DNA from 2 places in the Pseudactinotalea sp. genome. Region 2 is predicted to be linked to the other one. Evidence: predicted binding sites of a transcription regulator. Region 2 holds the regulator's gene; the other holds the start of a gene.
The links. The regulator HrcA, encoded in region 2, represses chaperone genes, less so after heat shock. The targets are predictions, from matches to a motif close to TTNGCACTCGNNNNNNNCGAGTGCNAA.

Region 1 (5,883 bases), on a different contig from region 2:
GTGCCCACCACGCACGTGGTGGGGCTGGCGGAGCAGCCGGCCGCCGCGGTCGGGCTCCCGTCAGGGACGCCGGTGGTCGTCGGTGCCGGCGATGGCCCGCTCGCGAATCTCGGCGTCGGGGCGGTCCGGCCCGGCATGGCTGCGTGCTCGCTCGGCACGTCCGGTGCTCTGCGCGTGGTCGTGGACCGCCCGGCCGTCGACCCGCAGGGGCGGGTGTTCTGCTACGCGTTGGCGCCGGGTCTGTGGGTGGTCGGTGGGGCGATCAACAACGGTGGCATCGTCATGCGCTGGGCGCTGGAGTCGCTGGCCCCGGACCTCGGGGAGGGTGCCGAGATCGAGTTGCTCGCGCAGGCCGCACAGGTGCCGGCGGGAAGCGGCGGGCTGCTGATGGTGCCGTCGCTGCTCAGCGAGCGCGCACCTCGGTGGACCTCGCTCGCTCGCGCCAGCTACGTAGGCCTGACCCGCGACCATCGTCGCGAGCACCTGCTACGCGCCGCGCTCGAGGGAGTGGTGCTGCAGCTGGCGCTGGTGCTGGAGTCGATGCGCGCCGCCGGGCTCGATGTGAGCGAGGTGCGGGCGACCGGGGGAGTGATGCGCAGTGAGCTGTGGCAGCAGCTGCTCGCCGACGCCCTCGACCTCCCGATCGATCTTCCTGACGGCCAGCAGGGCTCCAGCTACGGCGCCGCGATCCTCGGCATGCTCGCGCTGGGGCTCGTGGGCGACCTCGACGCGCCCGCCGCCGCGACGCCGATCGCCCGCACGGTCGAGCCGATCCCGGACAACGCCGGCGTCTACGCCCGGCTGCGCCCGGTGTTCGCCGGCCTCGACGACGCCCTCGCTCCGACCTTCACCGCGTTGCGCCGCCTGGACCTCTCGCTGCGTCGGTAGAGTCGCGAGCATGGGGTTCCGACGAGGTGGCTCGGTCGTGGCGTCGTTGTCGCTGCTCGTGATGGCGGTGACCGGCTGCTCGGACGGCTCGCCGGCCTGCGAGCCACAAGGGCTGCTCGACGAGCCGCAGACGGAGCAGGATGTGCTCGCCGCCGACCAGCTCGAGATCGTCAGCAATGTCGACGAGTCGACGACCCGCCTGCTCGCCGACCTCGGCGACGAGGCTGTGTCGTTCTACTTGGGAGCCTCGGACGAGGGCGGCATCTGCCTGCTCATCGTCGCCGAGTCGCCGATGGCCGGATGCAGCGGCGGTGGGGGCGCCGGTCTCCGGGTCAGCGACCAACGGCACACCGTGGGGCTCGTGGCCGAGAACGACGAGGATGCCGTGCCCTCGGGCGCGACGACAGCACCGGTCCCCAACGGGTGCCTCGCCGTGCGCTATCGCTGATCAGCGCACGACGGCGCCCTCGGGGTGTCCGGGGCGGTCAGCGTCCGCTCGGGGGCTCGTCCGGGTAGGCCACCGGCTCCAAGCCCATCTCCTTCGTGAGCTTGGTGCGGCGCTTGATGACCTTGTCGCGCAGCTCGAGCATGTCGGCGAGCACGCGCTTGCGCTCGCGCTTGGCGAGCAGGTCGATGTAGAGGCGACCGTTGGTGTGGTCGGTCTCATGCTGCAGGCAGCGCGCGAAGTAGCCCGTCCCCTCCAGCCGCAGCGGCGTGCCCTCGAGGTCGGAGCCGGTCACCGCCACACGCGAGGGGCGGAACAGCTCCGAGCCCGGCCCGGGCACCGACAGGCAACCTTCCTCGTGCTCGTTCGTGCCGCCGTCGGGGTCGACCTCGATCACCGGGTTGCAGATGTGGCCCACGTGTCGGCTGTCGTTGTCGGAGTCGGGCAGGTCGTACACGAACAGCCGCAGGTCGACGCCCACCTGGTTGGCCGCGAGCCCCACGCCCTCGGCGAGCATCATGGTCGCGAACATGTCGTCCACGAGCGTGCGCAGTTCCTCGCTCCCGAACATCTCCGCAGTGACGTCGGCGTTGCGGCGGTGCAGCACGTCCTCACCGACTTCGGTCACCCGGAGCGCCTTGCCGCGCTCGGTCTCCGGCGGTACCTCGGGGTAGTCGGAGACCTCGATTCCCTGGACGAACGTTCGCATGCGCGACATCTTTCCAGGCCATGCCGGCACTCGACGCCACCCGGGGCGTCCGTGGACCACGGACGCCCCGGGGAGACCGTCGATCGCACGGGGTCAGCCCGCGCCACCGGCTGTCGGCTGGGCGGACTCCTCGGGCGCGATCGCCTGCCGCTGCACCGTGTGCTCGACCGCGATCTTGCGAGGCTTCGCACGCTCGGCGATGGGGATGGTCAGCGACAGCACACCGTTCTCGTAGGAGGCCTGGATGCTGTCGAGGTCGAGATCGGTGCCGAGGCTGAGCTGGCGCGTGTACCGGCCGGCCGGGCGCTCCTGCGCCAGCCACCGTGCTCCCTCGGTCGTTCCGATCGTCCGCTCGGCGCTGATCGTCAGGGTGTTGCCGTCGATGTCGAGGTCGATCGAGCCGGGATCGACGCCGGGCAGGTCCACGTTGACGACGTACCGATCCTCGACCTTGAACAGGTCCATCGGCATCCATCGTGCGGCGCGGGATGTGCCGTCGCCGGTGAGGAGTCGTGCCGTTACTCGGTCGATCTCACGAAAGGGGTCAAAGGTCAGTGCCACAACCACCACCTCCTTCGGTCCAGGACGTCCGCCCTGTGCGGCGTCCGGTCATGGCATCGTGCCCCGGGGGCATCAGGCCCCTGGAGGCAACCTCGATATTAGCACTCTCGACCGGAGAGTGCTAAGAGTCTGGCGGTGACGTGTCAGGTCCCGGAGGCGTGGTGCGACAGCCGCGGATCTCGCCGCGGCAGCACCCTGGGCGAGGCGCTCGCGGGTCCTCGTACTCGACCACCTCTCGATCCACCCCGTGCTCAGGCGGGCTGAGGCTCGCCTGGTCTACGACATCGGAAGAGTCGTGCTTCCTGATTCTGTATAGTTATGCAGGTGACTGTAAGTGTTGCGATCGCCGGCGCGTCCGGCTATGCCGGCGGCGAAGCTCTCCGGCTCCTGTTGGACCACCCCGAGGTTGAGATCGGTGCGCTCACCGCGTTCACCAACGCGGGCGAGCCCGTGGCGTCGGCGCATCCGCACCTTGCCGCGCACCCCGCTCTTGCTGGCCGGACCTTCGCGAAGACCGAGGCGTCGGCGCTCGCCGGGCACGACGTCGTCATCCTCGCGCTGCCCCATGGCGCTTCTGGCGCCATCGCGGCCGACCTGGAGGCGCTGGGCTCCAGCCCGCTCATCCTCGACTGCGGAGCCGACCACAGGTTGGTCGACCCCGCCGCCTGGCGTGAGTACTACGGCTCCGAGCACGCCGGCACCTGGACCTACGGCCTGCCCGAGCTGATCGTCGGAGGCACAGGGGACGAGGCCGACTCCACCCGGACCCGCCAGCGCGAGACGCTCGCCGGCGCCACACGGATCGCCGTGCCCGGCTGCAACGTCACCGCCGTGACGCTCGGCATGCAGCCCGGCGTCGCGGCCGGGCTCGTGGACCCCACGGACCTGGTCGCGGTCCTCGCCGTCGGGTACTCGGGCGCCGGCAAGGCGACCAAGACCCACCTGCTCGCCTCGGAGGCCGCCGGCAACGCGGTCCCGTACGCCGTGGGCGGCAGTCATCGGCACATCCCCGAGATCGCGCAGAACCTCGGTACCGCCGGTGCCTCCGACGTGCGGATCTCCTTCACGCCGGTCCTGGTCCCCATCTCCCGGGGGATTCTCGCGACGACGACGGCGCCGCTCGCCGCCGATGTCTCGGCGCCCTCCGTTCGGGCCGCCTGGGAGGCGTACTACGCCGACGAGCCGTTCGTGCACCTGCTGCCCGAGGGGCAGTGGCCCACCAGCGGTGCCACCACCGGCGCCAACACGGCGCTCGTGCAGGTCGCGGTCGACGAGAAGGCCGGCCGAGTCGTGACCGTGTGCGCCATCGACAACCTCGTCAAAGGCACCGCCGGGGGCGCGATCCAGTCGATGAACCTCGCACTGGGACTGCCCGAGACCGTGGGACTGCCGACGACGGCCGTCGCACCCTGAGAGGACTCCACCCGTGACCGTGACCTCCCCACAGGGCTTCCGGGCTGCCGGCGTGACCGCCGGCCTCAAGGCCTCCGGCAAGCCCGACCTCGCGCTCGTCGTCAACGACGGGCCCGAGCGCACCGCCGCTGCGGTGTTCACCTCCAACCGGGTGGTCGGGCACCCGGTCACCTGGTCGCGCCAGGTCATCGGTGACGGCGTCGCGCACGCGATCGTGCTCAACTCCGGCGGCGCCAACGTGTGTACCGGGCCGGAGGGGTTTCTCGACACCCATCGCACCGCGGAGGCCGTGGCGCAGGCGCTCCAGGTGTCCGCAGCCGACGTGCTCGTGGCCTCGACCGGCCTGATCGGTGAGCGGCTGCCCATCGAGGTGCTGCTGGCCGGCATCGAGCCGCTCACGGCTGCGCTAAGCAGCGAGGGCGGTGCAGCCGCCGCCGAGGCGATCATGACCACCGACACGGTCCCCAAGCAGGCGCACACCTCGCGCGAGGGCTGGTCGGTCGGCGGCATCGCCAAAGGTGCCGGCATGCTCGCTCCGGCACTCGCCACGATGCTCGTGGTCCTCACCACGGACGCCAGCGTGGATGCCGCCACGGCCGACGCCGCGCTCCGTCACGCGACCCGGCTCACCTTCGACCGGATCGACTCCGACGGCGCGATGTCGACCTCCGACACCGTGGTGCTGCTCGCGTCCGGCGCCAGTGGCGTCACCCCCAGCCCGCAGGAGCTCACCGATGCGGTCACGGCCGCCTGTGCCGAGCTCGCGCGGGCGCTGATCGCCGACGCCGAAGGGGCGTCCCATGACATCGCGGTCGAGGTGGTCGGGGCCGACAGCGAGGACGCCGCGGTCGCCGTTGCCCGCGCCGTCACCCGGTCCGCGCTCGTGAAGACCGCGATCTTCGGCAACGACCCGAACTGGGGGCGCATCCTCGCGCAGGTCGGCACGGTCCCGGTCGAGGTCGCGGCGTTCGACGCCGAGTCCATCGATGTGTCGATCAACGGCGTGATGGTGTGTCGGGCAGGGGGAGCCCACGAGCCGCGTGAGAGCGTCGATCTGGCACGTGACCGCGAGGTCCGCATCCTCATCGATCTGCATGCCGGCGACCACACCGCCACCGTGTGGACCAACGACCTGACGCACGACTACGTCCACGAGAACAGCGCCTACTCCACATGAGCGACACCACCTCAGACGACTTCTCCTTCAACACCGAGACCGACCTGTTCCCGCACCAGAAGGCCGAGGTGCTGATTCAGGCGCTGCCGTGGCTTGAGCAGTTCGCGGGCGCGATCATCGTCATCAAGTTCGGCGGCAACGCGATGATCGATGCCGAGCTGGAGCAGGCGTTCGCCGAGGACGTGCGGTTCTTCCGGTACGTCGGGCTCAAGCCCGTGGTGGTGCACGGCGGTGGCCCGCAGATCAGCGCGATGCTCGACCGGCTCGATATCAGCAGCGAGTTCCGCGGCGGTCTGCGGGTCACCACGCCCGAGGCGATGGACGTGGTCCGAATGGTGCTGACCGGCCAGGTGCAGCGCAAGCTCGTCAACCTGCTCAACGCCAACGAGGCGCTCGCGGTCGGGATGTCCGGCGAGGATGCCGGTCTGCTCGGCGCTCGCCGGCGGACGGCGGTGGTCGACGGCGAGGAGGTCGACGTCGGACTCGTCGGCGACGTGGTGCGGGTCAACGCTCACGTGCTGCAGGGCATCCTCGACGCCGGTCGCATCCCCGTGGTCTCGACGATCGCCCCCGACGTCGACAGTCCCGGCGACGTGCTCAACGTCAACGCCGACACCGCTGCCGCGGCGATCGCGGTGGCACTGCGCGCCCAGAAGCTCGTGGTGCTCACCGACGTCGAGGGTCTGTATC
Region 2 (5,883 bases):
CGGTCGCTGACGCAGCCCTTCGTCAGTCGACGGTCACGAAGTCCACCAGCTCCTCGACCCTGCCGAGCAGGGCGGGGGAGAGGTCCTTGTAGTCGCGGACCTGTCCGAGGATCCGCTTCCAGCCGGCCGCGATGTCGGCCTGGTTCCTGGCGGGCCAGCCCAGCGCACGCAGCGTGCCGACCTTGATGTCGGTGCCGCGCGGCACGTGGGGCCATGCCTCGAGCCCCACGCGGCCGGGCAGCACGGCCTGCCACACGTCCACGTACGGGTGGCCGAGCACCAGCACGCCCGGGAACCGGGCCATCACGTCGTCGGCGATCCGGGTCTCCTTCGAGCCGGGAACCAGGTGATCCACGAGAACGCCGACGCGGCGCTTGCTGCTCGGCCCGAACTCGGTGAGCCGATCGACCACGTGATCGACGCCGTCGAGCATCTCCACGACCACGCCCTCGATCCGGAGGTCGTCGCCCCACACGCGCTCCACGAGCTCGGCGTCGTGGCGGCCCTCGACCCAGATGCGGGACGCGCGGGCGACCCGGGCGCGGGCATTCGACACGGCGACAGAGCCGCTGGCGGTGCGGGCGGTGCCGCTCGCTCGCTGCTGCGGTCGCGGTGCGACGAGCCGGACCGGCTTGCCGTCCACCCAGAACCCGGCGCCGAGCGTGAACGTGCGGGTGCGTCCGTTGCGGTCCTCCAGCACCACCACGTGCTCACCGCCGCTCTTCTCCACGCGGACCACGGCGCCCACCCAGCCGCTCGTGACGTCCTCCACCACGAGACCCCGCTCTGCGGGGACATCGGTGGTCTGGGGCTTGCGCGCGCGGTGCGGGTCGTGGGAGAGGACGTCGGAGCCGTAGCGGTCGTGGGTCACGGTGCGTGACGTTACGCACGCACGAGCCACATGTGTGGGAGGCGCCGCGTAGAATTGGCACTCGGACCGGGCGAGTGCCACCGGTCGTGACGTGCCCGGGAGGAGGCGAGTCGATGGAACGGCAGGACAGACAGCTCGACGTGCTCCGCGCGATCGTGCAGGACTACGTCCGCAGCCGCGAGCCCGTCGGCTCCCGCAACCTCGTGGAGCGGTACAACCTCGGCGTCTCGCCCGCCACGATCCGCAACGACATGGCCACGCTGGAGGAAGAGGGCTACATCGCACAGCCGCACACCTCCGCCGGGCGGATCCCCACGGACAAGGGTTACCGAGCCTTCGTCGACCGGATCAATGTGGTCAAGCCACTCTCCACCGCGGAACGGCGCGCGATCGCCGAGCTGCTGGACTCCGCTGTGGACCTCGACGACGTGCTCGAACGCACCGTGCGGCTGCTCTCGCAGCTGACGCAGCAGGTCGCCGTGGTGCAGTACCCCTCGTTGCGCCGCTCGGCGCTGCGGCACGTGGAGCTGGTGCCCGCCGGTGCGCGGCGGCTGATGATCGTCATCATCACCGACACCGGGCGGGTGGAGCAGCGCTCCATCGACCACGACGTGCAGGTCGACGACACGTTGCTCGCCGAGCTGCGGGCGCGACTCAACGCGGCCGGCGTCGGGCGGCGTATGCCCGAGCTCGTGCGTGCCTTCGGCGAGATCGTCGCTGCCTTCCCTCCCGAGGACCGTGCGCTGGTGACCGAGATCACCGAGGTGGTCACCGACACCCTCTCGGAGGAGGTCGAGGAGCGTATCGTCATGGCAGGCACGGCGAACCTTGCCCGTGCCGACGTCGACTTCACCCGCACCATCTCGCCCGTGCTGGAGGCGTTGGAGCAACAGGTCGTGCTGCTTCGCCTGCTGACCGAGATGGGCGAGGAGTCGCCGCTGGCGGTGCGTATCGGCGCTGAGACCCACAACGAGGGGCTCAGCGAGACCGCTGTCGTGGCCGGTGCCTACGGAACATTCGGCGATGGCAGCGGGTTCGGCCAGGTGGGCGTTGTCGGTCCGACCCGGATGGACTACCCCTCCACCATGGCCGCGGTGAGAGCGGTGGCGCGGTACCTGTCCAAGATCCTGGCGTCCTGACGCCACCGACGAACGAGCAGACGAGACGAGAAGCGTGACGACGGACTATTACGAGGTGCTCGGCGTGTCCCGGGAGGCCTCTCCCGACGAGATCAAGCGCGCCTACCGCAAGCTGGCGCGCCAGTACCACCCAGACGTCGCCGGCCCCGATGCGGCCGACAAGTTCAAGGAGGTCAGCGCCGCGCACGAGGTGCTCTCCAACCCCGAGAAGCGGCGGATGTACGACCTCGGCGGCGGCACCTCCGGGATGCCGGGCGGTGGCGCCGGCTTCGGCGGGTTCAGCGACATCTTCGAGTCGTTCTTCCAGGCCGCCGGGGGCGCGGGAGCCAGCCGCGGGCCGGCATCCCGCGTGCGGCGCGGTCAGGACGCGCTGATCCGGATCGACGTCGACCTCAGCGAGGCCGCGTTCGGCGTGGCCAGGGAGATCACGGTCGATACCGCCGTGGCGTGCCAGGTCTGTCATGGAAGCTGCTGCCGGCCGGGCACCGGACCGCAGACATGCCCGGAGTGCCAGGGCCGTGGGTCGGTGCAGCGTGTGGCGCGCTCGTTCCTCGGCAACGTCATGACCACCGCCCCCTGCACGGCATGCGGGGGCTTCGGCACGGTGATCCCCGATCCCTGCCCCGAGTGCTCCGGCGAGGGCCGTGTCCGCAGCCGCCGCACCATCACGGTCAACGTGCCACCGGGCGTGGACACCGGTACCCGCATCAAGCTGAGCGGCCAGGGCGAGGTCGGCCCCGGTGGCGGGCCGGCGGGTGACCTGTACGTGGAGGTGCGCGAGCTCAAGCACGCGGTGTTCACCCGCCGCGGCGACGACATCCACTGCACGGTGGAGCTTCCGATGACCGCGGCTGCGCTCGGCACCGTGGTCACCATGGACTCCCTCGACGGCGTTCAGGAGGTCGACATCAAGCCGGGCACGCAGCCCGATGACATCGTGACGCTGCGGGGTCTCGGTGTGGGACACCTGCAGGCGTCCGGCCGCGGCGATCTGCACGTGCACGTGCAGGTGACCGTCCCCACCCGGCTCAGTCCCGAGCAGGAGAAGTTGCTGCGGGACCTCGCCACCGAGCGTGGCGAAGAGCGTCCCGACCCGCGAATCTCACCGGTGAAGAGCTCGGTGCTGCGCAAGCTCCGAGACACCTTCGCCGGTCGGTGAGCGCCCCCGCATGACCGCACCGGTGTTCGTGGTCCAGCCGGGTGAGCTCGCCGGTGTGCGTGCCGGAGCCTCCTGGACGCTCACCGGGCCCGAGGCCCGTCACGCGGGCTCGGTGCAGCGCCTTCGCGCCGGCGAACCGATCGAGGTGGTCGACGGCGTAGGGACCAGGCTCCGAGGTGAGGTCACCGAGGGATCGGGACCGGCCGCCGTCGTGATCTCCGTGCTCGAGGTGAACCAGGAGGAGCGGCTCCTGCCGCGACTGACGCTTGTGCAGGCGCTCGCCAAAGGCGGGCGCGACGAGATGGCGATCGAGGCGGCGACGGAGCTCGGCGTCGATGCGGTGCGGCCGTGGCAGTCGGAACGGTCGGTCGTCCAGTGGCGCGGAGAGAAGGCGGCCAAGGGCGAGCAGCGCTGGCGCTCCCTGGTGCATGCTGCGAGCAAGGTGGCACGGCGGTCGTGGCTGCCGGAGGTGCTGCCGTTCGTGCGCGGCGCCGCGATGGTCGACACGGTCGCCGAGGCCGTGGCAGGGGGAGCGGTGGTGCTGGTGCTGCACGAAGTGGCCACCTCGCCGCTGGTCGACGTCCCGCTCGACGGCGTGGATGAGGTCATGATCGTCATCGGACCCGAGGGCGGGATCAGCGACGGCGAGATCGACGCTGTGGTGGGCGCGGGTGCGCGCGCGGTGCTGCTCGGCCCGAACGTGCTCCGCAGCTCCACCGCCGGGCCTGCTGCCATGGCTGTGCTCGCGTCCCGACTCGGCCGGTGGAGCTGACTGGTTCACCCGCCCACTGCGGAAGCGAGGGAGCCTTCATGCTTCGCGAGCCATTCTTGGCGGCGGAGGATGACGTCGCCTATGCCGTCATTCCACATCCGTCTCCAGCCGCCGCCCAGGGTGTCAGCGCGGCGCTTCATGCCGTGCCAGGAGAGCTCGGCGATCTCTCGCGAGACGGGGAGCAGCCGGCGCCGGCCGTCATCATCCAATCCGTACGCGTCGACCAGGAGCGCGCCGCGCGCGAAGGGGTCGACGGCACTGACCGCTTCCTGCCGATCGCTCGGGTGCATCCAGGGCCCCCACCACAGCAGGAGATTTGCCACCTCCTCGACACGCGCAGCTGGTCGCGCGAGGTCAAAGTCGATCAGCGCGGCGGCCTCGTCGTCCCGGAACACGACGTTCTCAGGCGTGATGTCTCGATGTCCGATGAGGGTAGCGGGACCTGCTGAGGGAAGCCGCGGGGGATCGGACGCTTCGACGGCCCACGCGGGGACCCCGACCTGCTCCGCAGCATCGTCGTAGAGCCGCAGCAGGCGGGCCACGCTCTCGGCTCGACTGTCGTCACCCACCCAGGCCGGCCAGGGGCGTCCGGCAACCTCCCCAGGGACGAAGGTGAGGACCTCACGCCCTTCGCCGTCGGTACCCAGGTACCGGGGCGCGTGACTGAAGCCTCGGCGCTCGAGCTCCTGGAGGAGCTGGTGCACTCGTGTAGACGATGGACTGGCCGGTCGTCGCACCGTCGGACCCTTCCGCACCAGGCCCTCAGTGACGTCGCCGCCGATGAGGGGGATTTCAGGATCTTCGGGCTGTGGCTCTATGAACGGCATCCGTCCACGATGGCATGCGGTCACGGCAGGTTGTGCCGCGCTGTTCCCACGCGCCGAAATCGGTCGAAATTGAGGCGAGGGATGTCGGTGCCGGCACGTAGCGTCAGGGACCGATGATCGAGACGCCCGCCAACCCCGAGTTCACGCCCGCGGACAAGGTGTCGCTGCGGGCTGCCACCAGGCCCGACGACCCTGCCCGGCGATTGGACTGGCGTCGGCTCCGTCGCCCAGCGGCCGTGGTCGCGCTGGTCACCCTCACGCTCGGGGCGCTCGGGCAGGTGCTGGGTACCGCCGCGGCTGGTCGACTGGCCGAGAACGCGACGCTCGCCGGCCTGGGTCTGCTCGCCGTGTGCGTGGTCGGCGGAGCGTTGCTGGATGGCACGGGCCAGGTGATCTGGGCCGGTGTCGTGGACCGTGCGGAGGGCAAGCTGCGAAGCGACCTGCTCGATGCGGCGCTCGCACAGCCGCTGTCGGCACTCTCGGAGCAAGCTGTCGGCGAGGTGCTCGACCGGGTCGACGACGCCACGCACGCGGTTGGGACGCTGGTACGCCGGCAGCTGTGGGGTGCCGGCCGTACCGTGGCGGGCACGGTGCCCATGTGGGTGGTGGCCGGACTCACCTGGTGGCCGGCATGGATCCTGTTCCCGCTGCTGGCGGTGATCGTGTGGTTCGCCACCCGGCGGATGCTCGGGGAGATCGCGCGGCGCAAGGTGATCGAGGAGATGGCGTGGACCGACCATGCGGCCGCGTTCGAGGAGTCGGTCGCTGCGCGCAACGACCTGCGGACGAGCCTCGGCCAGCCGTTCGCGGCGCGCCGCCTCGCCCAGCTGTCCGCTGCGGTGCACGAGAAGTTCCACCGTGTGGTCCGGGTCGAGGAGAAGCTGATCCGCCGAGCGGGCCTGCTGACCTACGCGCTGCTCGCCGCCACCGCAGTGGTGAGCGCCGTGCTCGCCGCGGGCGGTGACCTCTCGGTGCAGCAGCTCGTCACGCTGTTCCTGGTGACCGCGATGTTCATCGGGCAGATCGACAACCTCGTGCACCACCTGCCCGACATCCAGGAGGGGCTCGGCGCCATCATCAGGCTGCGGCAGATGCTCGCGCTGGAGCCGGAGCCG

Region 1: a site for HrcA is predicted at 2,702-2,728, ahead of ACOJSN_RS22075 (Hsp20/alpha crystallin family protein). Genes of this name have one in related genera too.

The regions. Positions count from the first base shown of each region.
Region 1 covers NZ_JBMDXJ010000489.1:13,528-19,410, forward strand. The annotation lists gene ACOJSN_RS22060 (gluconokinase) at 1-888, shown strand, start outside; gene ACOJSN_RS22065 (hypothetical protein) at 899-1,336, shown strand; gene def (peptide deformylase) at 1,374-2,042, opposite strand; gene ACOJSN_RS22075 (Hsp20/alpha crystallin family protein) at 2,136-2,603, opposite strand; gene argC (N-acetyl-gamma-glutamyl-phosphate reductase) at 2,928-4,016, shown strand; gene argJ (bifunctional glutamate N-acetyltransferase/amino-acid acetyltransferase ArgJ) at 4,030-5,193, shown strand; gene argB (acetylglutamate kinase) at 5,190-5,883, shown strand, end outside.
Region 2 covers NZ_JBMDXJ010000085.1:12,527-18,409, reverse strand. The annotation lists gene ACOJSN_RS03965 (hypothetical protein) at 1-10, shown strand, start outside; gene ACOJSN_RS03960 (DUF3097 domain-containing protein) at 23-871, opposite strand; gene hrcA (heat-inducible transcriptional repressor HrcA) at 985-2,010, shown strand; gene dnaJ (molecular chaperone DnaJ) at 2,045-3,169, shown strand; gene ACOJSN_RS03945 (16S rRNA (uracil(1498)-N(3))-methyltransferase) at 3,180-3,941, shown strand; gene ACOJSN_RS03940 (phosphotransferase) at 3,947-4,645, opposite strand; gene ACOJSN_RS03935 (ATP-binding cassette domain-containing protein) at 4,882-5,883, shown strand, end outside.